Regions from separate parts of the Paenibacillus sp. FSL H7-0690 genome, predicted to be linked through region 2. Evidence: predicted binding sites of a transcription regulator. Region 2 holds the regulator's gene; the other holds the start of a gene.
The links. Region 2 encodes LexA, which represses DNA repair genes until DNA is damaged. Its sites were predicted from a motif close to CGAACATATGTTCG; they were not measured.

Region 1 (15,409 bases), 1.5 Mb from region 2:
CACACTATTCGTATCCTGATACTCATCCAGCAGAACCTCATCGAATTGAGCACGGTATTCCATAGCTGCATCAGAAGGCAGGGAATGACCGGGCGTAGAGTCCGGATGGCGTAGAATTTGCAGACAATAATGCTCCAAATCACTGAAGTCGACTAGACCTCTTCCTGCTTTTTCAATTCTATAACGTTCACCGAATGCTATCACTGTCTCTGCAAGCTCTGCCATCAGTGGAGCCGCTTCGTTCAGCTCTTTCAAAAAAACCTCAGGCGGACGGCCAAACAATGCTTTCTGAAGATCTAAAATACTCTTCTTCACACTGTCGCGCAGTTCCTTCACCATCTCCTGCAGTCCAGGATCTGTCGAATCCTTCTTACAAGCCTTTAATTTTCCAAAATATACTTCCATAAAAATATCATATAATTCTGCCCAAGGTCGTTCGTTAACGGCATCCTGCAGTGCATTTACCATCTCAAGATCAGTGGTTAAATTCTCAGCATAGGGTGCCGGACCACCCGGTTGTAGTGCAATCTCCCGGCCTTGCATCAGCTGACTGGCTGCACCCGCAAGTGTCAGCTTCGCTTCTTCAAGAATGCTCAGCACCCATGGCGTTCCACCCAGACTTTCGGTGTCTGGCAATGAGAAATCAGCTGCAGTATCACGGAGCCATTGCGCTGGCCAAGGATGGCTGCGGGCGTAATCATGCAATCGCTGTATGAGCGCATGCACTGCATCATCACTGCGTTCACCACTGAACCAATCAGCGAGCTGCACAAATATGCTATCCTCGCCATCCGCACCTACCTCACCGTACTTTTCCTCCAGCAACTCTTCGAGCAGCTCCTGCCGCATCATCTCCGCTTCATGCTCATTTAATATGCGGAAACCCGGATCAATCGGAATCATTTGATAATAACGCCGGATCACTTCCAGACAGAAGGAGTGCAACGTTGTAATCGAAGCTTTGCCCAGCAGGGATAGCTGACGGCGCAAATGGTTGTTCTCCCCGTTCTCCTCCAGCTCCCGATCAAGGGCTTCCCTGATCCGCTGCCGCATTTCGGCAGCCGCAGCTTTGGTAAACGTGGCTACTAGTAGCCTGTCTACACTGAAGCCGTTCTCTTCCTTACTGATCTTTCGAATAATCCGTTCTACCAGCACCGCCGTCTTGCCGGAACCTGCTGCCGCAGCAACGAGGATGTCATCACCGCTCTCCGCAATGGCGCGCCACTGGTCATCACTCCATATACTTCCTTCCGGTTTCGCTTCTATTTCAGCCTTCATACTCAAGGTGTAGTTCCTCCTTTGCGGGACAGCAGATCCCATATAACGTCCTTCCCTGGCTTACCCAGATTGTTATAGCTGTTACCTTCCACAGCTTCATCGAACTGGCAGACAGGCCTAAAGGAACAGAATGTGCAGGCAGTCTCCTGCCCAATTCGGTACGGCTCAATCGCCACATCACCCTCTGTAATCCGTGTCCCGATATCCGAGATCGTCCCTCTAACGGAGGATAATAGATGGCTCCACTGCTCTGGTGTAGCTACTGAAGCACTGCTATAAAAGCTGCCGTCAGCTTTTACTGCTACAGGCACGATAGAAGAATACCCTTTGTCTAAAGTGGTATCCATTAGGGAGACAACCTCACGATCTGCTGTAAGCAGTCCTTTCATCTTGAAGCGTTTCAACAGCTCTTGCTCAGCCTGTTCCTTGTTCATCCCGTTGGATGAAGTTAACAACGGATCATGCACATGGAAATAAAGTGTGCCTGCTGGAAGTGCCGGCTGCCCCAGCCATTGCTCCGAATATGTCAGCAGCACATCCAAATAAGTCAGCATTTGCAGCGACAATCCATAATACACCTCATGCAGCTTGAGATCCTTTTGGCTCGATTTATAATCAATTACCCGCAGAAGAATACCGTTCTCTCCACGAGCTATGTCTACACGGTCAATCCGGCCAACGACCTCCATCACACAGCCATTCGGCAGCGTAATTCTTAAAGGCGGCAACTCCTTATCCGGTCCAAAATCCAGCTCCAGCCCTACTGGCTCAAAGCTGCCCCGGCGGGCGTGCTCGCCCAGAATCACAGAAGCACGTCCAACAATATTCTTAAGCTTACGGGAGATGTACCCGTAACGTTTGGAGCTCATTAGAATTTCACCCTGCAACATCGGAGATAGCCGTTCTACTGTCTCACTGGCCTCACGCCGACATTCATCCGGAGACAAGCTGCCCCAGCCCCGTCCCTCTTGTTTCAGTCTTATCGCCATATCACTTAGCGCAGCATGGAACAGCTGTCCAATATCAGGTGCTTGCAGCTTATATAACTGGCGCTCTTTCAGTCTTAGTCCGTAGGACGCAAAATGGGAAAATGAGCACGCAACAAATTTCTCCATCCGGGACACACTGCCCCGCAGTGTTGAGCCACCATACAATCTGAGGCTTGTGCCACGCTTTAGCTTCGTTCCCTCATTACGATAGAACAGTGAACTTAGCAAACGTTCCAGTTGAAATTTACGATCTTCGTTCTTAGTAAACCAGTTATACACATCCCACCATAGCTCCGGAATTTCTGTTCCTTGGCGCCACTGCCGCAGCTGCATAATCAATGCGCGAAGACTCTGTTCTGGTTGACCAATGAAACCGAGATGGATAGGATTTTCGACTTCTATAGGTAGTCCCGAAGGGGGAAGTGCTGACAAGCTGTGCTCTTGAACCCTTGGGAACATTCTATGCAAATGCCGGATAACCTCAGAGGGAAGGAGAGCTTTGCCCTCATCATCCGCTGTAGCGTAGCTAATCCAGAGCTTTCGGCTTCCTGTCGTTAGTGCATTATAGATCAGAAACCGCTCGTCCAGCAGTTTACGAGAAGCGCCGGGAGCAAGCTCCATTCCAGCATTCTCTAGTACGGAGCGTTCACCTTCCGAGAGAATTCCATCTTCCTTAAACTGCGCAGGCACAACACCTTCATTAAATCCAAGCAAAAAAGCGTATTTAACCCCCGTTGGGCGAGTCCGATCCATATTGCCGACCAATACTTGATCCAGTGCGGGCGGAACTAGTCCCATTTTAAGTTCAGCAAGACCTGTCTCTAGAACTCCAGTGAACACTTCAAACTCAAGTCTTTCATTGCCCATCATTTCTACTATCTGATCTAACAGATCAAGTACCGCACCCCACAACTGGCTATGTTCCCTAGCCTTCTCGGGTTGGCCCTTCTCCATAGACTTAACACTGAGTTTCTCCAGCTTTCGCGCAACATCCGTCTCTTCAAGCAGCTTGTACAATGCCGTACAAAGTTCAAGACCGCTACGACTTTTCTGGATTCTTTTCTCAAAAGCAAATAATGGACCTGTTATACTAGCACGGCATCGTTCCATAGTAGCAAGCAGTTCATCATCCATCTGTCTGCCGCCTTCCAGCGACAAGCTAGGAATACCTTTCCAGGAGCGGCCATCTGTCCAGCGGTACCCCTGAATCCCACAAGCCAGCACATAGTTTTCTAAAGCATCCATATCATCACGCGTAATACTACCGTCTAGCGGAAGCAGAAGCTCCGTCTTTACGCAACGGAATACATCCTCATAACGCCAGCGACGACGCACTACATCCAATGCGGAACGTATAAACTCCACTAGCGGATGATGCAGCTCATTCACCTTCTGGTCCAGAAAAAATGGCACTCCATAATCTTGGAACAACGGCTGAACCAGCTGCTCGTAATCGCCAATATTGCGCATCAATACGGCCATTTCGCCATATTTTGCACCTTCATCCCGCGCCAGTCTAGTCATTTCGCGCAGGGCTCCCTCAACCTCTGCTCTGTGCGAAACTGCGGCGCCTATGGATATAGCCTCTCTTGCCAGTTCATCCGCACCTATCCAAGCCTTCCGGCGATCATATCCCCGTTCAAGGTGAGCAAGTACTGGACTTTCCTCAAAACGCGGAAGAACCGTTAGCTCCAGCAGCTCGTCCCATACATCAATGCCCAGCTCTTCAGCAATTCCTCGCAGTTTAATGTAAGTAACCGCAGTTGGGTGAAACAATTCAAGCTCATTCAACTGATCTCCATAGGGGTAAGGACGATCAATTGTAAGCGAAACCGTCAGCTTCGAAGCTTGCTGCATCAATTCTCGAAGCACTACGAATTCCTGCGGAGTAAATCCATGGAACCCATCTACCCAAATCTCTGCCCCGCGAATGTAGGAGGAATCTGGAATATGCTCAGCCAGTTCTGCTAAACGATCCTCTTCATCGATATAAAGACGGGACATTTCCTTCTCTAAATCCCTAAATACCAGCTGCAAATCATCCAGCTTACCCTCAAGAATAGGACTTCTTGCAATAGCTCCTCGCATAGCGGACAGCTGTTCCTCTAAATCAGTGGAACCCAAACAGCAACGTTTCATCTCCGTGTGCAGTTGGTTCAGACGTTCCACAAAACCCGGTCTGTCTGCTGAGGCACCGAATAATTTCAGTTCCTCTTTGCGGCGACTGATGATTTTGTAAATTAACATTTTCTTACCTTCTTCACTGATTGGCAGACTTGCACTGCCACCAGTTTCCTGCTTCACACGATAGGCAAGCCGCGAAAAACTCAGTGTCTGCGCCCGAAGGCTTCCCTTCACATTCCCTACGGTCAGAAGCCCCCGTTCTGCTCCAAAAGAACCTTGCTCTGGCACAAGAATAATAATCGGCGCACCAAGCGGTTCCTTTTCTAAGGAAGAAGAGATAGATTCCCATATTTTTGTTGTCTTGCCACTGCCCGAGCGGCCTAGTAAAAAGGTTACCGGCATAAATGATAGACTCCTTCCGTAGCGGAGAAAATATATAGAATACAGGGTGAAATATCCACCCGTTGATTACACTCCAATTAAAAAAGTTCAGTGATTCCTCGTCCCCTCAGTATATCATAACCACACTAATCGGAACATGTGTTTGCTAGTATTTTCTAATGTTTTACAAAGGATAAACAGCTATGAGTACAAATAAAAAAAGCAAACCTCCGGATTTTGGCGGCTTGCTTTTTAGAGTGTTTAGTTTGCTTTTAATGCCAGTTGTGCAACGTTAGATAGGAGCTGCCAATGTCGGAGCGTAGGGTCAATGTTAGACTGTTGGCGTTCAGCGTTCAGCGTTCAGCGTTCAATACTCAACACCCCGCACTCAACATTAGCACTCTACGCCGATCGTTTTGTAATCCGCATTCCGCATATCATAATTCAATAAGCATCATTCGTTGTTTACTATTTAGTATTCCGAATTTAACACTCAACATTTCGGCTAGGCTTGTTTCATTAATTACTTAGGGACCCAGAAGCCGTTATTCGTGGATTCAGTGCTGTTATGGCAACTTTTCGGACCCCACTGACGCTATTCTTCGAAAATGTGCTGCATTACGGATGTTATTGGGGCAATAGCGCCTTTAGGGTCCGTAAGAATTCAATAATGGGCTGTTTACACTAAATAGAGTCATCTGAGTCCGTTGGCAACTCCTTGCCTTACAGCCGACTCACGGCCACCCTACGACCAGCCCTTTTATCTTATTTGTTACTTGGCACTGTAAACCTTTTTTGACCTTCAGGCTTATTTTTTACTCCGCACTTCAAAAATCGCAAACTTCAGATAGTGTCCTTCGTTAACGCCAAGTATTTGTGGGTGGTCTTTGCCTGCGGCCCGCCATTCTACAAGTCTCAACACCTTGCCAGCATCTTTAGCAGCATCGGCAATCGTTTCGAGGAACAGATCTGGCTGCATATGGTAAGAACAGCTTGCGGTAACCAAATAGCCGCCTTCGTTCACCAGCTTCATCCCGTGCAGATTGATATCCTTGTAACCACGGCAAGCGCCAGCTACTGCACTTTTGGTTTTGGCAAACGCCGGAGGGTCTAGGATGACTACATCCCAAGTTCTTCCTCCACCTGCCGTCATCGGCTTGGATGTGTCGGTTTTGGCTGTTTTGCCTCCGGATTTAGGATTTGCAGCAGCTGCTGCCGTATCTGTTCCACTGGCAACTGTCGCCCGTTCAGAACGTTCCTCTAGTCCTTTAACCTGATTCCGTAGATATGCAAAAGCATCATCCACTACGAATTCAACACGATCGCTAAAGCCGTTCAGCTCCACATTCACTTTGGCACTCTCAATGGCGTGTGCTGAAACGTCAAGGCAGGTTACTTTTTTCGCGCCATACTTGCAGGCATGCAGCGTGAAGCTGCCCGTATGCGAGAAGCATTCCAGCACTGTCGCACCGTCCCAATAAGGGAACGTTACATGTTTGCCGCTCTTATTAACTGGTAAGGTCTGTAGTGAACCATCCTCAGTTTCAATTTCCTGTAGCGTAATGCCGCTTCGTCCTCCCCAGCCTTTCATGAGCGGAGCAATGGAAGCTCTATTCTCACGTTGGTCAAAGAAGTAACCTGTCTTCTGGCCCTCTTCAATATCAACGACCAGCTTCAGGCCATTCTCGCTCACGGTTACATGCCTTGGACATTCCCCGTACAGCACACCCGTTGTCTGCTCCATACCTTCAAGCTCGCGCACACTAACATCACTGCGCTCATAGATTCCGCGCGGTGCCATAACCTGCACCAATGCTTCGACGATTTCTGCACGCCGCTTGTCCATTCCGAGGGTAAGCAGCTGCACAACCAAAATATCTCCGAATCGATCTACAATAAGCCCCGGCAAAAAGTCCGCTTCACCATAAACCAAGCGATAAGCATCCGCACCCGGAAGGAACCGGTTTCTGTGTTGCAGACAATTCGCAAACCGTTCTGCAAAAAAGGCTGTATCCATGATCGCAAGGGGTCCCTGCGATACAATTCTTACCCGAATTTGTGACGCTGGATTGTAATATCCCACGGCCAAAAATCGGCCCTGATGATTAAGGACATCTACTAAACCCCCCGCTTCCGGATTTCCTTCTACCGATGCGACTTCACCTGCATAGACCCATGGATGGCCCTGTTCCAGTCTTTTTTTGCGATTGCGTTCTAAAATAACCGATGGCAATGACTTCAACTCCCTGTTTTTCTAAAAATGTTTTTATACATGTCCCATGCAATACATTCATATATTGGTGTACAACCCTCGTCCAAAGGAGTATGCCCTATGTTCAGTGATTTGCTGTTCCCTATCATATATGGTCTTGTTATCTTTCTAGCCGGCATGAAGCTGATGGAAACGGCGTTGTCCAAGCTAGCAGGCCCTCTATTAACTACAAGCCTAAATAGAGCTACCTCAACACCTATTAAAGGAATGATTGCCAGCAGCCTGTTGTCCGCCTTACTCCAGAGCAGTACTGCTGTAACGGTGTTGACTATCGGCATGGTCAATGCCGGCCTGCTTACCTATGCCCGCACACTTGGCATTATCCTGGGCAGCAACATCGGCACCACATTAACTACAGAATTGATCGGACTTCAGATCAATACCATGGCCACGCCCTTGCTGGCAGCCTCGCTCAGTCTGTGGGCAGCGGCAGTTATTGCAGGCGAACTGCCGCCTACATCGCGAGTGGCAGAGCTCTGCCACAAAATATCCCCGCCGCTGCAATTTATCAGTCTGGCTGTATCAGGCTTCGCCCTCGTCCTATGGGGCATCGCTGTCATGCAGTCTATCGGCGGAATACTTCAGGAAAGTGGCTTATTCCTCTGGTTCCTAAACCATGCCGCTACTAGTGCCTTATGGGGGCTCGCCGCTGGAGCGTGCCTAACAGCCATGCTCCATAGCAGCGCTGCTGTCATAGCTATGGCTATGAGCATTGCCGCCTCGGGTGCCATGCCGCCTGAGCTAGGTATAGCCATTGTGCTGGGTGCCAACGTAGGCACCTGTGTTACAGCGGTCATCGCTTCCATCGGCGGCACGCCATCCGGCGTCTTCGTCGCTTGGTCCCATGTTGCGCTTAATGTAGGTGGTGCACTATTATTCTTGCCCATGATCGGGCTGCTACAAGCAAGTGCTGCATGGATTGGTGGAGGTCCTGCTTCACAAATCGCCCACGCCCAGACCATTTTCAACGTAGTCTGCTCACTTCTAGCACTGCCATTATGCTACCTGCCTATATGGTCAAAACTGGAGAAACGTCTTCAGTCTTAACAAAAAGGTGCCGTTAATATAATCCCAGTTTTCCACAACTGTACTATTATACTTCAATCGAAAATATTATAAAACCGCGAACCGTCGTAAAAAGTGATCACCGTCGAGAAAATTCCAATCAGCGCAAACAAAGCCAATGCAAAATAATCGTCTCTTGTGAACGGGCGACGGCTATACCAAGTTCGTTTGGTCTCAGTGCCAAAGCCGCGCAGCTCCATAGCGGTACTGATATTTTCAATCCGCTCGATACTAGTCAGAATTAGGGGCATCAGAATCGAAATGATATTTTTTAGCCGCTTAGGCAGCTTTTCTTTTCTAGAAATATCTATTCCCCTTGCTTGAGCAGAGAACGATATATTCTCATAATCTCGTTGAATATCCGGAATGTACCGCAGTGCCAGCGATACAGAATATGCAATTTTATAGTTCACTCCAACTCTATTTAAGGATGCTGCAAATTCACTGGGATTGGTCGTTAGAAGAAATAATAATGCCATAGGAATGACCACCGCATATTTCAGGGCAATATTGAATTGATAAAATAGCTGCTCCCAAGTTACCGTATACCGGCCTGCAATATGCATAATATCATGACGTGTCCCGTAAACACGTACGCCCTCCAAAGGAGAAAAAATAAAGATAGCTATATGATTAAGCAAAAAGAAAATCAAAATAAAATATAATACGAAAGCATAATCCTGAAATTGAACTTTGGAAATTCTAAAGGCAAGCAAACTAAATAACAGCATCACAATTAGACATCTTGTATCATATGTAATCATCCCCGTCACAGACCACACTACAAATAAAATCAACTTCGTAGCGCCGGTAAGACGGTGAATAGGTGAATCCTGCTTCGTAAAAGTTAACATTTTGGCCTTCATCCGCCTCGGCTCCTCCTATCATACGCAATAAACCTTCTAACGAACTCCTCCGGTTGTTTCAATCCAGCTTTTATAGCTAGGGCAAAAAGCGAGGTTTCTTTCAAGTTCGCTTTTTTCACCACATCAGTATTCGTTAATATTCGCTCAGGGCTATCATCCGCAAGCTTCACGCCATCAGCTAACACTATAGCTCTATCGGCATATTCCAGCATCAAGTGCATATCATGCGTAATCATAATGACCGTCATCCCCTGCCCCCGCAGCGTCAAGAGAAACTCCATCATTTCGTTATAATGCCTGTAATCCTGAGCAGCAGTCGGTTCATCCAAAATGATCACTTCCGGCTCCAGTACCAGAATGGCGGCAATCGTGACCCGTTTCTTTTGGCCGTAACTGAGCGCCGAGATCGGCCAGCTGCGAAAAACATAAAGTCCGCACACCTTCAAGACTTGATGGACGCGTTCACGAACGAGCTCCTCAGGGCAACCTCGGAGTCTTAGTCCTAGGGCAACCTCATCATATAAAAGTGTCTTTGAAATCATATGATTGGGATTTTGCATAACAAAACCAATCCGCTCTGCCCGCTCCTTAATCGTGTCCTGAGCAATATCACGCCCATGCATCCGTATTGATCCGGAAGTAGGTTTATAGAAGCCACAAATCAGCTTAGAAACTGTAGATTTCCCAGCCCCATTTCGCCCCGCTATACAGACCATCTCTCCTTTATGAATACAGAGATTGAGCTTATCCAGCACCTGCTGATTTTTTTCGTATCCAAAAGAAATATCTTGCAGTTCAAGGATGGGTGGGCTCTCCAGCTTATCCTGGCGCGACTGATTGCACTCATACCAGATCTTAAGTTTATTAGAACACGCCTCCAACTCTATATCGTTCACATGTTGCGGATTCATATTTGCTGTAATCGAACATCCGGCATACTTCAAAGCCGTTAAATAGAGAGGTTCCCGAATGCCAAATTCTGAAAGCAACGTTGTGCTCAACAGTTCTGCAGCCGGCATATCCGCCGCAATACGTCCTTCATGGATCACAATAATACGGTCCACCGCCCGATGCAGCACCTCTTCAAGACGATGCTCGATCATAATAACGGTTTTACCTGTCTCTTTATGCACTCGATCAATAAGCTCAATCGCTTTTGTACCGGTATAAGGATCTAAGCTTGCCAGCGGTTCATCAAAGAGCAGGATGTCCACATCACCTACCAGAACACCTGCCAAGGACGTTTTTTGCTTTTGTCCACCCGATAACTCCTGAGGAGAAGAGGCCAGAAATTCGTGGATATCCACCGCTCTTGCGGCAGCCGCCACTTTGCTATTCATTTCTGTCTGCTGAACCACATGGTTCTCTAGACTGAAGGCGATATCCTCGCCAACCGTTAAACCTACAAATTGTCCATCCGGGTCCTGCAATACGGTACCTACCTGATTGGACAGCTCTGTGATACTCAGATCCTTCTGCTCCTGGCCTATAATCCGTAATGAACCTGATATTTCCCCTCTGTAAGCAAAAGGGATGAGACCATTAATGCAATGAGCCAGTGTACTTTTCCCAGAACCTGAGGGTCCCACGATAAGCACCTTCTCCCCTTCAACAATCGTTAAGTTAATCCCCTGTAGTGTGGGTTCCTGCTGCGCCCGATATTGAAAGCTGAAATCCTTAAATTCAATCATTACTTTTTTCATCTGAGACCTTCCTCTGGGTTAATGTGAAGAGAAAAAAGCCGGTGATTTCCACCGGCTTTTTAGCTTGGATATGTATTCCACTCAAGCTTCTCTAGTCAAGCTGCCCTGTTTCGTTCTTGTCTTAGCATACGCAATGGCTAGTAAAGATCCGATCACTGCCACCGAAGCTATATTTAATGCACCTGCGGTCAGTCCTTGCGTAAATACTTTATTAGCGGGTTCTGCATAGATCAGAATATCCAACACTGGGGCTACAAGGAACCAAGCTACAGCATTCGCTGCAATCTGAGCCAGATTAAAGCGTATTATTTCCTTCCGTCCGAATTCCCCGTCATGAATAGCGATTCTAGCTACTAACAAGCCAATAACCAGCCCTACAATTCCTGATGATATGACCCAACTGAACCATGGCGATCCATAAGATATCGTATCCTTCAGGGTATGCCCGATCAGGCCTATAAATAATCCGGCAAACGGGCCGTACAATAGGGAGAACAATGCCAGTAATGCGTATGTAGTCTCGATGTTAGTGTTTGGAATACCCGAAGGAATCGAGCCGAATCTCCCCAATATAACGAATAAAGCAGAACCAATACCAATCGCTACTATCGTCTTGATCGACAACACCTTTTGTTTTGCCATGTTTTCATCTCCCCCAACGCATCTATTATGTTTTATGTGATTATACATCGGAATAGTCGGAATTACTATAGAATCCAAATAAAAAAATCTGCAAAGCAACATAATGTTGGCTTTGCAGATTCATAGTTGATAATTCAGATCTTATTCTCTATTACTTCACTGTCACTGATACTGTAACTGTTTTGCCGCCTAGCTTTCCTTTAATGGATGTCGTTCCTTTACTCACAGCTACAATCTGACCACTTGCAGATACTCTCGCTACAGAAGGCTTGGAGCTGGTCCATACCGCACTTCCAGTAACAACAGCAGTCTTACCAGTATCATACTGTGCAGTCACGACTACATTCTGAACGGCTCCCGGAGCCATTTTCAGTCTGCTCTCATTAACGGTCAGCTTTGTTAATTTAGGAACTACAGTAATTTTGACACTAGCAGCAATCCCTTGGTAAGATCCTGTCAACGTAGCAGTACCTTCTGTTACTGCTTTAACGGTTGTAGCTTTAACCGTAGCAACCGCCTCGTTTGAGGACTCCCAATTCATACTGCTGGAGACATTCCCTGTCTTACCATTAGAATAATAAGCCGTTACCTTTATCGCTTTAGAGCCTTTAATGTTCATTTCGATAGCAGTAGGTTCTACAACTAGCTTAGTAACCTTTTGTTCAATGGTAACTGGGATACTGATGGTTTTATTAGCGTAAGTTCCCTTTAAAGTAGCAGAACCCTTCACCAGTCCTTTGATTACCTTACCGGAAGTTGTTGTCTTGATAATCGCATTCGTACCGGTAAGCTCCCATTCCATAGTTGCAGTAGCATCAAGTTCACTGCCGTTTTCCATCACAGCTTTTACTTCAGGAACAGCCTTCTCTTCACCAGTAACAATCACCAGGTTTTCTTCTGGTCCAAGCAAGACAAGGACTTTATCTTTCACTGTAACCTTTACTTCAACACTTTTTTCTCTTACAGCAGTTTTTGAAGTCGTTGGGTTTTCTGATTTTATTTTACCGATAACCTTCACAATACCTGCCGATTCAGCTACAATCTTGCCGTCTTTAATGGTGGCAATCTCATCATCCGCAGAGGTCCACTCAATATCACTGCTAAGATCTAGCTTTGTACCGTCAAGCTTTGTACCATTTACTTTTGGAAGGCTTACGGTGTCATCTGTGTAAAGCTCCAATTCCGTCTTGTCGGCTGCCAGTTCTGTGATCGTAGGATAAACTGTCAGCTTAAAGCTTTTATTAATTCCTCTGTACTCTGCTTTAATAACCGAAGTTCCCACTGCTTTAGCAGTCACTGCCGCAGTATCGCTACCAGGCGTAACGGTTGCCGCCAATTGATTATCCGAAGTCCATACTGCGCTGCCTGAAATGTTCGGAGTAGAATTCGCAGCATCGCGAACCTCAGCCTTAACGTTCAGGGTTTCGCCCATAAACAGGAATTGATCTCCTGTAGGAGTAAGTAGTAGCGCTTCATAAGGAGCACGTACATATACGTCTACTGTTTGTGTAATCCCCAGATAGGACACTGTAATTACAGCTTTACCAGCAGACAATACTTTGATCTCGCCTTTGTCTACTGTAGCTACACTAGCACTAGAAGAGGACCATTCTGCTTTCTCTGAAATATCATTTGCGCTGGATTTTGTAGTTTCTTTAGTCTCTGCAACCAACTTCAAAGGTGCATCTCCGACTAGCATCTCTAGTTCTTTAACGATTTTGTCGTCATGTTTAAGCTCAATTTCAGAATAAGGCAATTTCACTACAGCCTTAAAGGTTGCTGTTAAGGTCTTGTATTTGGCAGTGATCGTTGCTGTACCTTCACCAGCCAAAGTGATCTTACCTTCTGCAATGGTCAACACGCTTGTGTTGGAGCTGCTCCAAGTAGTATCAGCCGTTACATCCTTAGCAGAAGTCGCTGTTTCTCCACCAATCGCATTGGCTTTGACCAGCAGTTTATCCTCATCATCACCCAATTTGTAGTTCCCTTCAGAACTATATTCGAGCTTCAGTTCTTTAACAGGATGGGCTACCTCAACTTCAATGGTAGCAAGTGCATGATTATAAGTCGCTGTAATAATAGCTTTTCCACTGTCAATCGGAGTCAATAGGCCATTTACTACCTTTACAGCGTTTGTGTTAGAAGAATTCCATACAACTGCACCTGTCACATCTCTTTTAGATGAGGACCCTTCCACATTCGCATATACCTTAAGTTGCTTTGGCGTTTGTCCAACCGTAAGCTCTACTTTAGCGGAGCTTTCGAATTCAATCGAGTTGATATCGCCGGTCGCTGCAAAGACACTTACCGGAAAAACCGCAGTAGCTAACAATATCATGATGAGGAGCATTTTCGTCATTTTCCTGTACACAGTCATTTGTTCTCTCCCTTAGGCTATAATGTCGTTCGGTGGTTTATCCCCACACTCTTTTACTTATATCGACAATTGTACCCTAAGTGTTTACCCCCTGGCTCTATAAAGCGAAATTCGGGACTTTCAGACTAGATAATACGGTAAAGGTTGATCAAAATATTAGGAAGTAATATGCTAACTACTACATTCTTTCTTGAAACAAGGGGGCTACGATGAGTGCAGAGAACGTCCAACTAGAAGCAATCCCGTCTCCTAAACAGGAAGATAGCTTCCTTAAAGGGGTAAAAGATTGTATTCCCACACTACTAGGCTACTTAAGCATCGGACTTGCAGCAGGTGTTGTTCAAAAGACAGCCGGGCTCAGCATTGCTGAGATTGCCTTAATCAGCTTGATTCTTTACGCGGGCTCAGCTCAGTTTATAGCTGCTGGAATGATAGCTGTTAGCAGCTCGCCTGCGGCCATTATTATTACGATATTTATCGTGAATCTTCGCCATATTTTGCTTAGTGCAGCTCTTTCACCTTATTTCCGCCATCTTTCCCCACTGAGAAATATGCTGGTTGGTTCTTTATTGACTGATGAGACCTTCGGAGTTGCCATCAATCAAGCTTTGAATAAGCAGCAAATCAGTGAAAAATGGATGCACGGTCTAAATCTCACCGCTTATTTAAATTGGTTTCTTGCGAATGTAGCGGGAGCTTTTTTAGCCCAGTGGATCTCAGACCCTGATCAATTCGGTTTACAGTTTGCCTTACCTGCGATGTTTATTGGCATTCTTGTAATTTCCATGATTGACCGTAATAAAATCAAACTAGATTTGGTTGTCGCAATCCTTGCCGTGATCATAGCAGTAGGAAGCTCCTTCCTATTCTCCAGCAGTGTTGGAGTGATTATCGCTACAGTCATTGCGTCAACGATAGGGATGGTGTTTGAAAAATGGAAGTAAGATGGGATGTATTTCTGATCATTCTAGGAGCAGCTTTTGTGACCTTCATTCCCAGGGTGGTTCCACTCATGATCCTTAGCCGGTTTGAATTGCCAGAATGGGGAATGCGCTGGTTAAATTATGTTCCTATCTCTGTTATGGCAGCATTAATAGGTCAGGAGATATTTTTGAATGATGGGAAATTTTCGTCTTTAGCTAATAACATTGAGCTTTTTGCGGCATTGCCTACTTTTTTGGTTGCGATAAAAACCCGGAGCTTGCTAGGCACTGTACTGGCGGGGATTGTTTCAATCATGATTCTACGGATGTTTTTTTGATCCACTTCTACGCGTATGAAGTCACTATCGGACACAGCTGACCTTATTCGCAGCATTATCCCACTTTTGGAACACTAACGGACACCATAGTCGCTATAGTCATGAAAAACACCTATTATGAACTACTTTCTGAGGAATAGCTGCACTGGAGTCCGAAACTAAGCATAAAAGGCAAAAAAAATACAAATAACGCCAGCTGGGTCCGAAAGCATCATGAGATTGTTATGAATTGGTGGTCTAGACAGCAACAACTTAAAAACAGAGCAGCCCTTCCCCGCTAACGGGAAAATGGCTGCTCTGTTGTCTTTTACTAATATCTATTGCTTAACGGACAGCCTGCTGAAGCACAGTCTGACTAACCCCGACCAACTCACCGCGGCATTCGTTCACGCCAGCTTCCGTTATCTTCACCTGACAAAGTTCTCCTTGGAGTGAATCTTCTCCATCAAAG
Region 2 (15,409 bases):
GATGAACAGGCGGATTATTGTAAGGGAGAAGAGCATGTAAGGGGAAAATGGAATGGGGGAGCGTAATTGAGTAAAGATCGTTGGTTTACAGTAACGGAAATTGATCCGACCACCTATGCAATCAGTGAATATGGACATTGGGAAAAGGTGCATTCTTTTTTACTCTTGGGGCAAAAACAAGCCGCGTTAATTGATACGGGATTAGGTATTGATAATATAAAAAGAATAACGGATCAGTTAACGGATTTACCTATCGCTGTCATAACTACGCATGTGCATGCAGATCATATTGGCAGTCATGGGCAATTCGAGACAATCTATGTTCATAAAGCGGATGAGGATTGGCTGATTAGCGGAATAAAAGGCTTGTCCCTTGCCCAGATTCGAAAAGATATGAGCCGGGACATCACACTTCCTGTTCCTGAAACCTTTGATCCTAACACCTACATACCTTTTCAAGGGAAACCAACAGCTCTTTTACAAGAAGGGGATGTGCTCGACATAGGCGGGCGTAAAATAGAAATATACCACACACCAGGTCATTCGCCAGGTCATATCAGCCTTTTTGATCATGCCAACGGATATCTGTTTACAGGTGATTTATTGTATGACGTTACGCCAATCTATGCCTTTTACCCTTCGACTAGTCCGGTTGATTTAGTGGCATCCTTAGAAAAGATTACGGAAATTCCAGGAGTTACCCAAGTATTCGGTTCTCATAATACACTGGGTTTAGATCCATCTATTTTACAAGAGGTCAAAAAAGCGGTTCGTGAGTTACGTGAGCAAAAGGTAGTAGCACATGGTACGGGCATTCACCAGTTTGATGGGTTTAGTGTGCAATTTTAGATTTTTATGTCGAAAACAAATGGGGGTATGGCGATATGGTGTCTACATCAAAGGCTTTTGCTAGATCAATGGATTCTTATTTAAACTACATTAAAATGCCTTGGGGGAGATTGTTTTATCATTCCGCTTGGCAGCAAATTGACAATCACTGCAGCTCTGAAGAGGTTCAATCTATTTTAGATATCGGCTGTGGTTTTGGGATAACCAGTCGTGAATTCGCAAAAAAAGGTTATACAGTTACAGGGATAGATCCGACTCCAGAGATGATAGTCATTGCGCAAGAGTCTGCATGTAAAGACGGTCTTAACATAGCCTTTAGATCGGCAACGCTACAAGATGCAGATGTATTAGCGGACGGATATGACTGGATTTTTTGCCATAATGTGCTTGAATATCTCGATGATCCAAAACAATTGTTAATGGACATTAGTAAAAAACAAAATGAAAACGGAATGCTTTCTCTTATAACTCATAATCCAGTGGCAAAAGTGATGAAAAAAGCCGTTATGAATAAAGATCCTATGGGGGCTATAGACAGTATTGGAAACACGCAGGAATATAGCGGCATTATTCAAACAGACATTACCATCTATACAAAAGATCAATTAGTGGAATGGCTCGCGGAGTGTGGTTATGAGATTAGAAGTATATACGGAATACATAATATCTACGGATATATTGTGGATAATGAAATAAAAATGGATGAGCAATGGCATGTAGAAATGGTGGAGCTAGAGCTTAAGTTAAGCAGTTTATCTCCATACAAGGACGTTGCTATTTTCACACATCTTATTGCGCAAAAAACAACTTAATTATTCAGATACGATTGACCTGAACAGTGCATGTAATTGTTGTACTTGGGAGTAAGCTTCCTTGTACTGGTTGTCGGATTGTTGAATAGGCAATAAACCCGGCAAGAAGGAGATACAATACACAGGCGTTTCTTTGCTGTTCATATATATTTTAAGCGTAAGCTCTTCAATCACATTAGCTTCTTCATCAGCTTCCTTAAGGACGTTAATATCTGCACTTGTTGCAGTAGTTTTGCTGTTTTGATGTCTTTTGGATACTTTTGAAAGGGTAAGTGCGTTAACCACAATCTCGGATCCCATTACATTATCAAAAGAGTATAGCTTTGCTACTGCTTTTTTGTTACTCTTCGGATTTTTGGTACCGATTGCCAATTTTTTATTAGGCTCGTTAAGTGCGATCAAGTGAGATTGATTGGGGGGAATGAATGTTTTGGTGAAGCTGATGTTAAAAGATGAGGTCGCATTAACTAGCTTAGAAATTTCAGATGAAGCAGATAGCGTTTTCAATTTTATAATGGCGGCACTTAGAATTAAAACAACTCCTAAAATAGCAAATAAGTACATCAAGATAATCAGCATATAATCACACCTCCTAGTTATCTCATTAGACTCAAATTGTTGCTTATTGAAAGATATGCCTGAATGATCTCCACTAGTATCTTTTAAAAGGGAAATTCGTGGAATTATAGGATCGGCTTCACGATTAACCCAAAAAAAGCACCCAGAGAAACCTTCCGATTCTGCAAATGATGCAAAATTGGGGGTTGCTGCAAGGGTGCTTTTTAAGGTGATTATGAAAACCTATAGAAAATTGAAGGCAGTGATATGATCGGTATAAACAATCAGCTGTTTGTATTCGATCGGAGTCCCATAACTAGCATAAGGTCTTACAGTAACGTCATTGAGGACAACAAAGTTATAGCTGAAATTTTTATCAGGGTGTTCTGCTCCCAAATAAGATATGTATTCGTCTACAATTACATCATCCATCAAAGATTTTAAATCAAATACATCCTCTTTGTTGGAGACGGTTGGAGAGACGATTCCCTGAATGCTGCCAAAAGAGGTGAGCAAATTCACTTTTTTTCCACTAGCTTGTTCATCATTTAAAAGTAAACCGGACAGCTTACCCAGTGCATCGACTTTAAAATCGACGAGGGTTCTAATTTTTGAATTATTCAAACTAAACACATCCTTTTCAATTTGCAATCCTGTTAACAATATTCGACATATAATCACGAAACTCCTAGTATGCTAATGAAAAAATACTTACTTATGTAATGACCCCCATTTTTAATGTGATTTGGGGGTTGCCGAGCCTCCATTCGAATTTAATTTCTTATCGTTACTCGTGTGCCTATAGGGACAATAGCAGCGAGTGCTAACACATCCTCGTTGTACATCCGGATGCAGCCGTGGGACACCTCTTTCCCAATGGAGGAAGGGTCATTGTTTCCATGAATTCCGTAGTGTGGTTTAGACAGTCCCATCCAAAACACACCGAAGGGACCCCCTGGGTCGGGTTGTTTGTTAATAATAGTGAATTCACCCACTGGGGATTGGGTTAACATCTTACCGATGCCGACAGGGAAACCTCTAATCACAATATCATTGTCCAGAAGATATAACATTCGTTGGGTCAGATCTACAATAATTCGGTAGTTGGGCATTATACGCAACACTCCTTTCTAATTAGGATATGAGCAGAACGCCTAAAGGGTTATTCATAGAAAATGGCCATTTTAGCCACTGGGAACAAATGTTCGTAAGTGGTTGGAAAAGCAAATAAACGTAGAAAAAAGGCTGTTCCGCATATGCGGAACAGCCTTTTATGTTAGAAGTGCATACTTAGTGGATATCTCGAAACAATCCGATGACTCTTCCGAGAATAGTTACGCGATTAAGGCGAAGCGGCTCATAAGCTGGATTCTCCGGCTGAAGCCGTATATGATCACGTTCCTTGTAAAAGGTCTTAACGGTTGCTTCATCTTCTTCGGTCATGGCTACAACGATATCTCCGTTGTCCGCTGTTTGTTGTTGGCGAACAATCACATAGTCACCATTCATAATGCCTGCGTCCACCATACTATCACCCATGACAGACAGCATAAATACTTTGTTGTCACCTACATAGTGAGTAGGAAGTGGGAAGTAGTCTTCGATATTCTCTGTAGCAGTGATAGGTACCCCGGCGGTAACTTTACCTACAACAGGAATCCGTGAGATGGTCTGCGCGAATTGGTGAACATTCTCTGAATCCTCTTGGCCTAGTAATTCTATTGCACGTGGCTTCGTTGGATCTCGACGAATAAGTCCCTTCTTCTCAAGCCGGTCCAAATGACCGTGAACTGTGGAGCTGGAAGCAAGGCCAACAGCTTCTCCAATTTCCCGGACGGAAGGTGGATAACCCTTGCTGCGGACTTCGCTTCGTATAAATTCCAGGATCGCCAGCTGGCGACTTGAAATCTTTGACATTGGAATCAACCCCATATAGTAATGTTTGGGAAAATTATAACATAGAACTACCGTTCGCACAAACATAAGTTCTAACTATTATAAATATAAATCTGCTAGAGTTAAAAAATGGTAGACAAATGATAATAAAATGAACCGCTTGAGTCTCTCGAAAAAAAGAGAACAATTGTTCTGAAATAGTATTGAACAAAACACATGTTCGTGTTATTATAAATTCGAAAGTAAGAACAAGTGTTTGGAGGATGATGATTATGCTAAAATACAGTACATACCGCAGCATCTACGATAAGGCCCCAGTGGTTGAATCTATAGGACATAATGACGTTGCACGTAATTCCGCTAAGGTGAAAGAGATAACGGAACGTTTGCTTGGAGGGATGATTTCGTTGTTCCGTCAAGATTTCTTTATTAAGTTAATATTGATTTTCGTGCTAGTATTATCTGGCCTAACAGTAGTGGGAAATGTATTTGCAGGATCGACGACTATAATGAAGGAAGAGAAGCGGATTGTGGTTGAACGTGGAGATACACTATGGAGTATTGCTCTTAAGAATAAACCAGCTGATATGAAGACAGTTGTTTATATAGAAGGAATTAAACGTTCAAGTGGGATTAAGAGTAGTCAAATTAACGCTGGAGACATACTTACTTTACCTATTTATTAATTTTCTGAGAACATAATAGAATGACCAGTAGAGCTTGCAGGGAGTAGACCTTGACAAGCTCTTTTTCTCATGGCAGAGTTAGAATTAATTTATAGGGGGAGGGAAAGTATTGAATATTGATGAGTTGGTCGCGCGAATTAACGAATTGGCACGCAAACAGAAGAGCGTAGGCCTTAATCAAGAGGAAGTGGCGGAACGCGCCAAGCTTCGTGAAATTTACCTGGGGAATATCCGCAATAACTTCCGAGCACAATTAAATACTATTGAAGTAGTAGATAACGATGAGCATGAACAAGGTAACAAGGGGCTTAAACATTAGCTCGCTGTTCCTTTTCATAGATATTTCAGGATGACTAGGGGGAACGCACATGGCCCGTTCTTGGGAAAGAATGGTTCAACGCAACACACAGCAAATCAACAAGCAAAGAAAGAAACAAGGCAAGGATACGATTTATGCCTCTAAATCTCCTACCCAGAATGCCGAAGTCTTTAAAGGTCGCAACATTGCATTTCCGGTAGTGTTAGTGATACTTGGCACTATGTTTTGGGTAGTTGGTTCTATTGATCAGGCCAAAGGCAATGGCATGCTGGCTAATTGGCTGGGAGTAGTACTGTACTATTTGCTGGCAGCGCTATTGTTCTTCCGTCGTCCGTACTTGAAGGTGGAAAAAGCAAGACTGTCCACTATTAAATTCAATCGCGAACGCGGACTTCCAGCTGCAGATATTGAGAAAATCACCCTTTCGCGTGGAGCTGTAGTCATTAAGCACAAAGGGAAACGTACGAAATGGATTTTCACAAAACTTATGAATCGCTATGATACTAATGCGATGAGTACACGATTAGAAGCATTTGCTAAAGCTCACAACATTGAAGTAGTTCACGAATAGAACTAGACCAGTTAAAGGGAGAGGGAGACCTGTAATGCCAATTTCTGCTGTACTATTTGACCTTGATGATACATTGCTGTGGGATGATCGGAGCGTCGAAGAAGCATTTCGTTTTGCTTGTGAAGCCGCCGGGGATACGATAGATCCACAAGAACTAGAAGTTGCAGTTCGAAAGGAAGCAAGTAGCTTGTATGAATCTTATGAGACGTTCCCATTTACAAAGATGATCGGAATTAATCCATATGAAGCACTCTGGGCTAACTTTACGGCAGGTGAACAGCCAGAATTCCGTCAATTGGAGCAGCTTGCACCGGTATATCGTAAAGAGTCTTGGCGTCGCGGACTTGCAGCGTTAGGGGTGGAAGACGAAGCACTAGCTGAGACCTTGGCAACTAAATTCGCAGCAGAGCGCAGAAAACGTCCATACATCTATGAAGAAACAATGCATGTACTGGAACAGTTACGGGGTCAAGTGAAGCTTTTGCTACTTACGAACGGCTGTCCTGCACTGCAACAAGAGAAACTAGATGGTGTGCCCGAGTTAATTCCTTTCTTTGATCATATTGTGATTTCCGGAAGCTTTGGTAAAGGCAAACCGGATAAGGAAATTTTCCTGCATGCTTTAGAGCTTCTTGATGTAACGCCTGAGCAAGCGGTTATGGTCGGCGATAAGCTGACAACGGATATCCGTGGGGGGCTGGCAGCAGGGTTGACCACGGTCTGGATTAATAGAAAAGGTAGAGCACCTAGTCTTGATATTCATCCGGATCATGAAATCAATCACCTTGAGGAACTTCTTCCACTAGTTCAATCCTTGTAAGATATACAGAGCTATTAGCTCCAACATAAAGACTTTATAAAAGCAGCGAGTTTCTGAGATCCTAAGAAACTCGCTGCTTTTCTGTACATACATACTAACATAAGGAATTCATTAGATTTTTAAGTAAATGATTTAAGTCACAAGACTAATGCGGAATTGACGCAAAATACTGAAAAACCAATAATAATGTGTATAATAGATGGAGATGTATAACATGAATTGGTAGATTTTTATTATTCGATAATGATTGGGAGGGCTCCAAATGATGAGATCGAAGAAATTAGTCGCTGTATTATTAGGTGCAACACTTCTAGTACTAGGTGGATGTTCTTCAAATGGAACCAAGCATTCAGAAATACATAACATGAATATGAACATGTCTATGGAACCTATCAAAGTCGAACTACAATGGAGTCCTGAAGAAGTTGTTGTAAATCAAAAGGTAACCTTTGAAGCTGTGGTGACCCAAGATAACGAGGCAGTAGATGATGCAAAAGAGGTTCTGTTCGAAATTGTGAATAAAAATGATGAGGGACAGAAAATAGAGCTTAAGGGAAAGCTAATTGGTAAAGGAGTCTATCAAGCAGAAGGGACCCTTGAAAAGGAAGGACAATATAATGTCACTTCACATGTGACAGCCCGGACACAGCACTCTATGCCTAGCAAAGAGCTGTCTGTGAAACCATGATTCAAAGGTTCGCAACGCTTACTGAGCAATAACAGATAAAGCAGAGTGGAAAGGAAGGCTTTTCGAAATTCCTTTATTCTGCTAAACTTACTCTAATGTTTTACTGGGGGGACTATTAGTTGGCTAAATATACACTTGAGGAAAGCTTACAACAAAGGATTTTGATCCTTGATGGCGCAATGGGCACGATGATCCAACAGGTGCCTCTTACTGGAGAAGATTTTGGAGGCGATGAGCTGGACGGCTGTAATGAAATGCTGGTATTAACACGTCCAGAAGTCATTCAGACGATTCATGAGCAGTACCTCGAAGCAGGGGCTGATCTCATTGAGACTAACACATTTGGTGCAACCTCTGTTGTGCTAGCTGAATATGATATTCCTCAGCGGGCACGTGAGATCAATCTAGCGGCAGCAGAGTTGGCTCGCAGAGCAGTAGACAAATATGACACACCTGACCGTCCGCGATACGTCGTGGGGGCTATGGGTCCAACAACAAAAACGCTCTCAGTAACTGGAGGCGTTACTTTCCAAGAGTTAGTTGATAGCTATGAGGAACAAGCAGTGGCATTGATCGACGGTAAAGTAGATGTTTTGCTGCTGGAGACCTCTCAAGATACACTTAACGTTAAAGCTGGAAGTATTGGTATTCGTAATGCTTTTGAAAAGACTGGCATCACATTGCCGGTTATGATTTCAGGAACAATTGAACCAATGGGTACTACATTGGCGGGTCAGAATATTGAAGCATTTTATATCTCATTAGAACATCTGAAGCCTATCTCTATGGGCCTCAACTGTGCGACTGGTCCTGAGTTCATGCGGGATCACATTCGTTCGCTTTCGGAGATCTCCTCCGCAGCCGTGAGCTGTTATCCAAACGCAGGATTGCCGGATGAGAACGGACATTATCATGAATCTCCAGATTCTTTAGCTCGCAAGATTGCAGCCTTTGCCGAAAAAGGCTGGCTGAACATTGCGGGGGGGTGCTGTGGAACGACACCAGAGCATATCCGTGCGATGAAGGAAGCACTTTCTGAATATCCTCCACGCCCGCTGACAGGTAATCATCCGCCTGCACTTTCAGGCATCGAGCCTATCTATATTGAGAACGACAACCGTCCATACATGGTTGGTGAACGTACGAATGTACTTGGCTCTCGTAAATTTAAACGTCTTATCGTCGAAGGTAAATATGAGGAAGCCTCAGAAATTGCCCGTGCTCAGGTGAAGAGTGGGGCACAGGTTATTGACGTGTGTGTACAAGACCCTGACCGTGATGAGATTGAAGATATTAAGCTTTTCTTAGAACTGGTTGTGAAAAAGGTTAAAGTACCCCTGATGATCGATACTACCGATCCTAAGGTTATCGATTTGGCTTTGCAGTACTGTCAAGGTAAGGCGATAATTAACTCCATTAACCTTGAAGATGGTGAAGAAAAATTCGAGCTGGTGACGCCGATCATTCATAAATATGGTGCAGCTATTGTTGTGGGTACCATCGATGAGACGGGACAAGCCATTAAGGCCACAGATAAACTGGAAGTGGCTAAACGCTCTTATGACTTGCTAGTGAATAAGTACGGTTTAGCAGGAGAAGATCTTATTTTTGACACATTGGTGTTCCCTGTAGGAACCGGAGATGAACAATATATCGGTTCAGCAAAAGAAACGATTGACGGCATTCGTTTGATCAAGGAAGCACTTCCAGGTGTTCATACGATCTTGGGCATCAGCAACGTCTCCTTTGGATTGCCGGAAGCGGGACGTGAAGTGTTGAACTCAGTATTCCTTTATGAATGTACAAAAGCTGGGTTGGATTATGCGATCGTAAATACAGAGAAAGTGGAGCGGTATGCTTCCATTCCTGCCGAAGAACGTCATCTTGCTGAGGAACTGATTTATAATACGAATGATGAGACGCTTTCTGCTTTTGTAGCTGCTTTCCGTGGTAAAAAAGTAGAGAAAAAAGAGAAGATTTCCAACCTGTCACTTGAAGAGCGTTTAGCCTCCTATGTGGTTGAAGGTACGAAGGAAGGACTCATTCCTGATCTTAATGAAGCATTGACTAAATCTGGTCCGCTGGAGATCATCAATGGACCGCTGATGGCAGGGATGTCGGAAGTCGGCCGGTTATTTAATAATAATGAATTGATTGTTGCTGAGGTGCTGCAAAGCGCTGAAGTGATGAAGGCATCTGTCAATCATCTAGAGCAGTTTATGCAGAAGGATGAGACAGCGGTTAAAGGGAAAATTATGCTGGCAACCGTAAAAGGGGACGTGCATGATATTGGTAAGAATCTAGTGGAGATCATCCTCTCTAATAATGGTTATCAGATCATTAATTTGGGTATAAAAGTACCACCAGAGACCATTATCGAAGCCTTCCGTCGAGAAAAAGCTGATGCGATAGGATTGTCCGGGCTGCTTGTGAAATCTGCTCAGCAGATGGTCCTCACCGCTCAGGATTTACGTACAGCAGGTATCGATGTTCCGATTATGGTTGGCGGCGCAGCTTTGACCCGTAAATTTACGAAGACCCGTATTCGTCCAGAATATGACGGTCTAGTATTGTATGCTAAGGACGCTATGGACGGGCTGGATATTGCCAATCGGCTTATGAACCCTGAAGAACGGGAGAAGATTGCCGAGGAAATTCGTGTGGAGGCAGAAGCAGCGGTTGCGGTGGCGCCTAAGCAAGAACTGCCGAAACTAACCAGAGCAGTGCGTTCCAAAATATCTCCAGATGCACCTGTATTTGTTCCACCGGATTTAGAACGCCACGTACTGCGTAACTATCCATTGGGGCATATTATCCCCTATGTGAATATGCAAATGCTGCTGGGTCATCATTTGGGGTTACGGGGTTCTGTAGAAGCCCAATTAGCTGCTGGAGATCAGCGGACTGTTGAACTGAAAGGTACCGTAGACGATATTCTCCATCAAGCAATGCTAGAGGGTACCATTACTCCACATGCTATGTATCAATTCTTCCCTGCACAATCGCAAGGGAATGATATTATAGTGTATAATCCACAGAATACGTCCGAGATCCTGCATACCTTTACTTTCCCGAGACAAGGGGTAGAGCCTCATCTGTGCTTGGCGGACTTCTTGAAACCTGTTGACAGTGGTATTATGGACTATGTTGGATTCCTAGTTGTAACAGCAGGTCACGGTGTACGTGAATTGTCTACTCAGCTGAAAGAAAGCGGAGATTATCTGCGTTCACACGCCTTGCAGTCGGTTGCACTTGAAGTGGCAGAAGGACTGGCGGAACGCGTCCATCATATGATGCGCGATACTTGGGGTTTCCCGGATCCGGCGGATATGACGATGAAGCAAAGACATGGGGCAAGATACCAAGGAATCCGTGTTTCATTTGGTTATCCTGCATGCCCGGATTTAGAAGATCAAGGTCCACTGTTTAAGTTGTTATCTCCGGAGGATATCGGTGTTCACCTTACAGAAGGCTTTATGATGGAGCCCGAAGCTTCCGTTTCGGCTATGGTATTTGCCCATCCAGAAGCGCAGTATTTTAATGTAGAGAAGCTGTAATTCTTTCATTTATATACCTGGTCTGTAGGGGATTGTATCCCTTTCAGCGGAACCTCCCGTAACTGGGGGGTTTTTTGCTGGAAGAAGGTCGTTTAGAATTGAAAAGAGATGGTTGAGCCAATAAGCAGAAGGGAGGAAAAAGAATGGATTTATATTTTTTAGGTACTAATGCAGGTGTGCCAACGCTACAACGCAATGTAACGTCCGTTACATTAAGACTGCTGGAAGAACGTCGCAGTATTTGGATGTTCGATTGTGGGGAAGGTACACAACATCAGGTTCTTCGTTCACCGATTCGGCTAGGAAAGCTGGAAAAGCTATTCATTACCCACTTGCATGGTGATCACCTATTTGGTCTTCCAGGTCTATTATCAAGTCGTGGTTATCAGGGAGGGACAGCGCCGTTAACGGTGTACGGACCCCCTGGATTAAAAGCTTACTTAGAGATCTCCTTAGCTGTGAGCCAATCCCGAATTCCTTATAAGATTGAGATTGTAGAGCATTCAGGAGGAATTATATTCGAGGATGATAGCTTTAAAGTTGAGGCTGCATTACTTGAGCACCGGATTGACAGCTATGGCTACCGGGTAACGGAAAAGGATAGTCCCGGAAGCCTCAATACGGAATTGCTTAAGAGTTATGGTTTAAAACCGGGACCGATTTATGGGAAATTAAAAAAAGGTGAAGATGTTGTTACGGATGAAGGTGTACGAATCTGTGCTGCTGATGTTGTCAGAGAACCCAAACGAGGACGTATTGTTACTATCCTTGGAGATACAAGACCTTGTTCGGGAGCCTTAGAACTCTCTCTTAATGCAGACCTTATCGTTCATGAAGCAACCTTCGCCCATGATCTGGCTGACATGGCGTATCAATATCATCATAGTACAGCCCGTCAGGCTGCAGAGTTAGCAAAAGAAGCCAAAGCAGGACAGCTGTTGCTGACTCATTTCAGTTCTCGTTACAGCTCGCATGAAGAGTTAATTCCTTTGCTTGAGGAAGCTGAACTCCTATTCCCAGAGACATTATTAGCTGAGGAATTTAATGCATATCCGGTACCTCGCAGACTAAATGGGCAATAGGGGGAATGATTATTTTCCGGGAAAGCGCAGGAAATGACAGTGCTATGCTAAAAAATGCTGGATGGGACGGTTGTTCGATTTCATTCGACGAAGTGTGTTAGATTTAAAGTAATCACGGAGTAAAAGACGAACGAATGGCTGGACATATTGCCGAAAATCAGTAGGTGATATCTTCCACCTAAAGGGATTGAGTTTTTCTGTAAATCCAAGCAGGGCAAAGGCTACATGTTTGTTAATACTATTATTTATTTATTATATTAATTAAATTTATTGTGGAAACTGAGGGGTTAGTGATGGAACAAATTGAAGGATTATTGATTGATCTAGATGGTACATTGTACCATGGGCATAAAATGATTCCCGGTGCTGATCTGCTGATAAAAGCTCTTCGTGAAGCGGATATCCCTTTTTTATTTGTTACTAATAACTCATCGCGTACGGCAGCTAACGTTGCTGCCCACTTAAGTGGAATGGGAATTGAGGCGAAAGCTGAGGAGGTATGTACCTCTTCTATGGCAGCCGCACGTTACATAGCTGAGGAATCACCTGGGGCTACAGTGGCGATACTTGGAGAAGAGGGACTGCGTTTGGCTTGCATTGAGGCAGGGCTCCAAATCGTCACAGAATCCCCTGATTATGTGGTGCAAGGTATCGATCGTTCTTTTAATTATGCTTCGTTAGCTCAAGCTTCGCGTTGGATTTTGAGCGGGGCAAAGTTTGTGCTCACCAATCCAGATTTAATGTTACCATCAGATGATGGGGTTATGCCGGGTGCGGGTACGATTGGTGCAGCAATTGAGGCTGCAAGTGGAGTGAAGCCAGTAGTGATCGGTAAACCTGAATCCCACCTGATCAAATATGCGACAGATCTTCTGAACATTCAACCTGAACATGCTGCTGTTGTTGGGGATAATATGCGTACGGATATCGCTGCGGGTGTTAATGCGGGCTGTCGTACAATCCTTGTTCTTACTGGTTTAACCACTACAGAGAATCTGGAGCACTATAAAAGCATCACAGGGATCACTCCCGATGAAATATGTGCCGATTTAGCTGAACTTAAAATGTTTCTCGGTGTATAATAGCTAGGGTCTTATTACTTCACCAACTTAGAGGGGACGATGAGTATGCCAGAATTGCCGGAAATGGAGAATTATAGACAGCTGCTTAGCCAGCGTATTATAAATGTTCCGATAACTAATGTAATTGTGAACAGAGAAAAAACAATTAACATGGAAACAGAAGCTTTCATTAATGCCTTGATCGGTGCGCGTGTTGTTTTTGTAGAGCGGCGCGCCAAGTATATTTTGTTTCATCTCCATGATGGACGAAGATTACTATTGCATTTAATGCTGGGTGGATTGCTTTTTTATGGTTCAGAAGAAGAACGGCCGGATCGTAATACGCAAGTAGAAATCGCATTTGGTGATCAGATCCTTTATTTTATGGGCCTGCGGTTAGGGTTCTTACATTTAGTATCCGTGAAGGAAAGCGAAGCAACGATGGGTAAGCTTGGACCTGAGCTGCTGGATCGACGGATGACGCCGGAACGTTTTGCAGGAATATTAAAAGGGCGGCGTGGTGCGTTAAAAAGTCTGTTAGTGAATCAGCATGTAATGGCGGGTATTGGAAATTGTTATGCGGATGAGATTGCTTTTGACGCAGGGCTTCTGCCTTCAGTTTTAGTACAAAATTTATCACCGGAAGCCATTTCCCGCCTGTATCAAAGCATTCAAAAAGTATTGACTGATGCGACAGAGATTGGCGGATACATGGAAATGCCATTTATGACCGGTGATACGGTTACTGGTTCTTATAATGATCAATGTAAAGTCTATGACCGTGAGGGCGAGCCTTGCCTACGCGATGGGGGAACGATTATCAAAACAGAGCTGTCTGGACGCAAAGTATTTTATTGCCCAGACTGTCAGCATGAAGCCTAAACCCAAAATAGGGGCTCATGTCAGCATTCGTGGTGGATATGGGAGAGCTGCCCGATTTGCTTGGGAGAGCGGTGCAACAAGTTTTCAATATTTTCCGAAAAATCCGCGCAGTCTGAAGTTAAAGACGGTTGATATTCGAGATACAAGGGATTGTGCACTCTTTTGCCAAGAAAAAGGGATCACCTCTATCGCCCACACCCCTTATGCAATCAATATGGCTGCGAATAGGGATGACGCTACCCCGCGAAAGGTGTATGTAGACTCCCTACTTAATGATCTGGATATTGCTGAAGCCTGCGGTTCCTTAGGCATTGTTGTTCATTTTGGACATTTTGCTGGAATGGAGCCGTTACAAGGCTATCAAAATATTATACAATGTATGAATGAGACGCTGGAGTCATGGGAAGGTAACGCCAAGCTGCTAATCGAGAATCAAGCGGGCAACCATGGTACCGAAGGGATTACACTTGAAGAATTGGTGAAGGTTCGTGAGCTTAGCCAGTTTCCCGAGAAGATTGGATTTTGTCTGGATACCTGTCATGCTTTTGCGGCGGGAATTTGGAATCCTGAGCATACGGAAGACTTGCTTGAACGAGGAAACCAGCTTGGATTTTGGCCGCATCTTGTAGCTGTTCATCTAAATGATTCTAAGTTTCCCTTTGATTCGAGACGGGACCGGCATGCTGGAATAGGAAAAGGTTATATCGGCGAAGAGGGTCTTAAGCGCTTAATAACTTCTGATCCATTACGTAAAAAATCTGTTGTTTTGGAAACTGAAAAGGGTTCAGATGGCAGTCATCGGAATGAAATAGCTACTGTTCGCAGTTGGTTTGAAGCGGGGGCTAGAAAGTGACTCATATCTATATGGACGATCTCCGTAAAGGTCCGCTTGGATTTGCTTTAGCCAGGACAACAGAAGAATGTCTTCTGATGTTGCGTGAGTGTGAGGTTGGTATTTTATCGTTAGATTATGATATGGGACCGGATGATTATTCTGGTGGGGAAGTGGCTAGACGGATTGTTCTGGAAGGACTGTACCCCCGTGAAATCTATCTACACACCTCCAGTGTTTTAGGGAGAAAAAAAATGTATGAAATCTTATACGCGGCTAAACCTGAGGGGATGATCTTGTTTAATGGTCCCCTAAGTTCTGATAAGCTTTATGATATCGCTGGGGAGACGGGTCTGAAATGAAGGAAATGAATGAAGCGGATTTACTGGAGATACTCACGAGACCTGGAGAACCGCTGGTAGTATTTTTGCATACTCCGCTGTGTGGTACCTGTAAGGCTACAGAACGCATGTTGGAAGTAGCGGCACATCTATTGCCTGCTGAACTCCAAATGGTTGCCGGAAATGTGAACATGTTGCCTAATCTGGTCCAACAATACCGTATTACCAGTGTCCCTGCTCTACTTGTGGCTTCTGCTGACCGGATAGAGAATCCGCATATTTATTATTCAATGGTTTCAGTTGAGCGGATTCTGGAATACATAAGGAGTGTTATATCATGATCATTTCATTACAACATTTATCTCTGCGCAGAGAAGAAAGCCTAATCTTGGACGATGTATCGTTAGAAGTGAAGGAAGGCGAAAACTGGGTCATTTTGGGACGAAATGGTTCGG

Region 1: the regulator LexA is predicted to act here: its motif matches at 4,925-4,938, upstream of addB (helicase-exonuclease AddAB subunit AddB).

Annotation. Positions count from the first base shown of each region.
Region 1 is NZ_CP150281.1:5,339,811-5,355,219, forward strand. It holds gene addA (helicase-exonuclease AddAB subunit AddA) at 1-1,278, opposite strand, end outside; gene addB (helicase-exonuclease AddAB subunit AddB) at 1,281-4,793, opposite strand; gene MHI32_RS23595 (class I SAM-dependent rRNA methyltransferase) at 5,581-7,005, opposite strand; gene MHI32_RS23600 (Na/Pi symporter) at 7,105-8,091, shown strand; gene MHI32_RS23605 (energy-coupling factor transporter transmembrane component T) at 8,145-8,975, opposite strand; gene MHI32_RS23610 (ABC transporter ATP-binding protein) at 8,972-10,678, opposite strand; gene MHI32_RS23615 (ECF-type riboflavin transporter substrate-binding protein) at 10,760-11,320, opposite strand; gene MHI32_RS23620 (hypothetical protein) at 11,472-13,697, opposite strand; gene MHI32_RS23625 (AzlC family ABC transporter permease) at 13,907-14,641, shown strand; gene MHI32_RS23630 (AzlD domain-containing protein) at 14,632-14,958, shown strand; gene mtaB (tRNA (N(6)-L-threonylcarbamoyladenosine(37)-C(2))-methylthiotransferase MtaB) at 15,283-15,409, opposite strand, start outside.
Region 2 is NZ_CP150281.1:3,871,953-3,887,361, reverse strand. It holds gene MHI32_RS17135 (cupin domain-containing protein) at 1-66, shown strand, start outside; gene MHI32_RS17130 (MBL fold metallo-hydrolase) at 67-849, shown strand; gene MHI32_RS17125 (methyltransferase domain-containing protein) at 885-1,661, shown strand; gene MHI32_RS17120 (hypothetical protein) at 1,662-2,240, opposite strand; gene MHI32_RS17115 (hypothetical protein) at 2,463-2,843, opposite strand; gene MHI32_RS17110 (L,D-transpeptidase) at 2,993-3,331, opposite strand; gene lexA (transcriptional repressor LexA) at 3,510-4,136, opposite strand; gene MHI32_RS17100 (LysM peptidoglycan-binding domain-containing protein) at 4,388-4,801, shown strand; gene MHI32_RS17095 (DUF896 domain-containing protein) at 4,911-5,120, shown strand; gene MHI32_RS17090 (hypothetical protein) at 5,170-5,691, shown strand; gene MHI32_RS17085 (HAD family hydrolase) at 5,726-6,511, shown strand; gene MHI32_RS17080 (FixH family protein) at 6,774-7,199, shown strand; gene metH (methionine synthase) at 7,319-10,756, shown strand; gene rnz (ribonuclease Z) at 10,900-11,838, shown strand; gene MHI32_RS17065 (TIGR01457 family HAD-type hydrolase) at 12,132-12,920, shown strand; gene MHI32_RS17060 (DNA-formamidopyrimidine glycosylase family protein) at 12,966-13,781, shown strand; gene MHI32_RS17055 (deoxyribonuclease IV) at 13,771-14,634, shown strand; gene MHI32_RS17050 (cyclic-phosphate processing receiver domain-containing protein) at 14,631-14,975, shown strand; gene MHI32_RS17045 (thioredoxin family protein) at 14,972-15,295, shown strand; gene MHI32_RS17040 (ATP-binding cassette domain-containing protein) at 15,295-15,409, shown strand, end outside.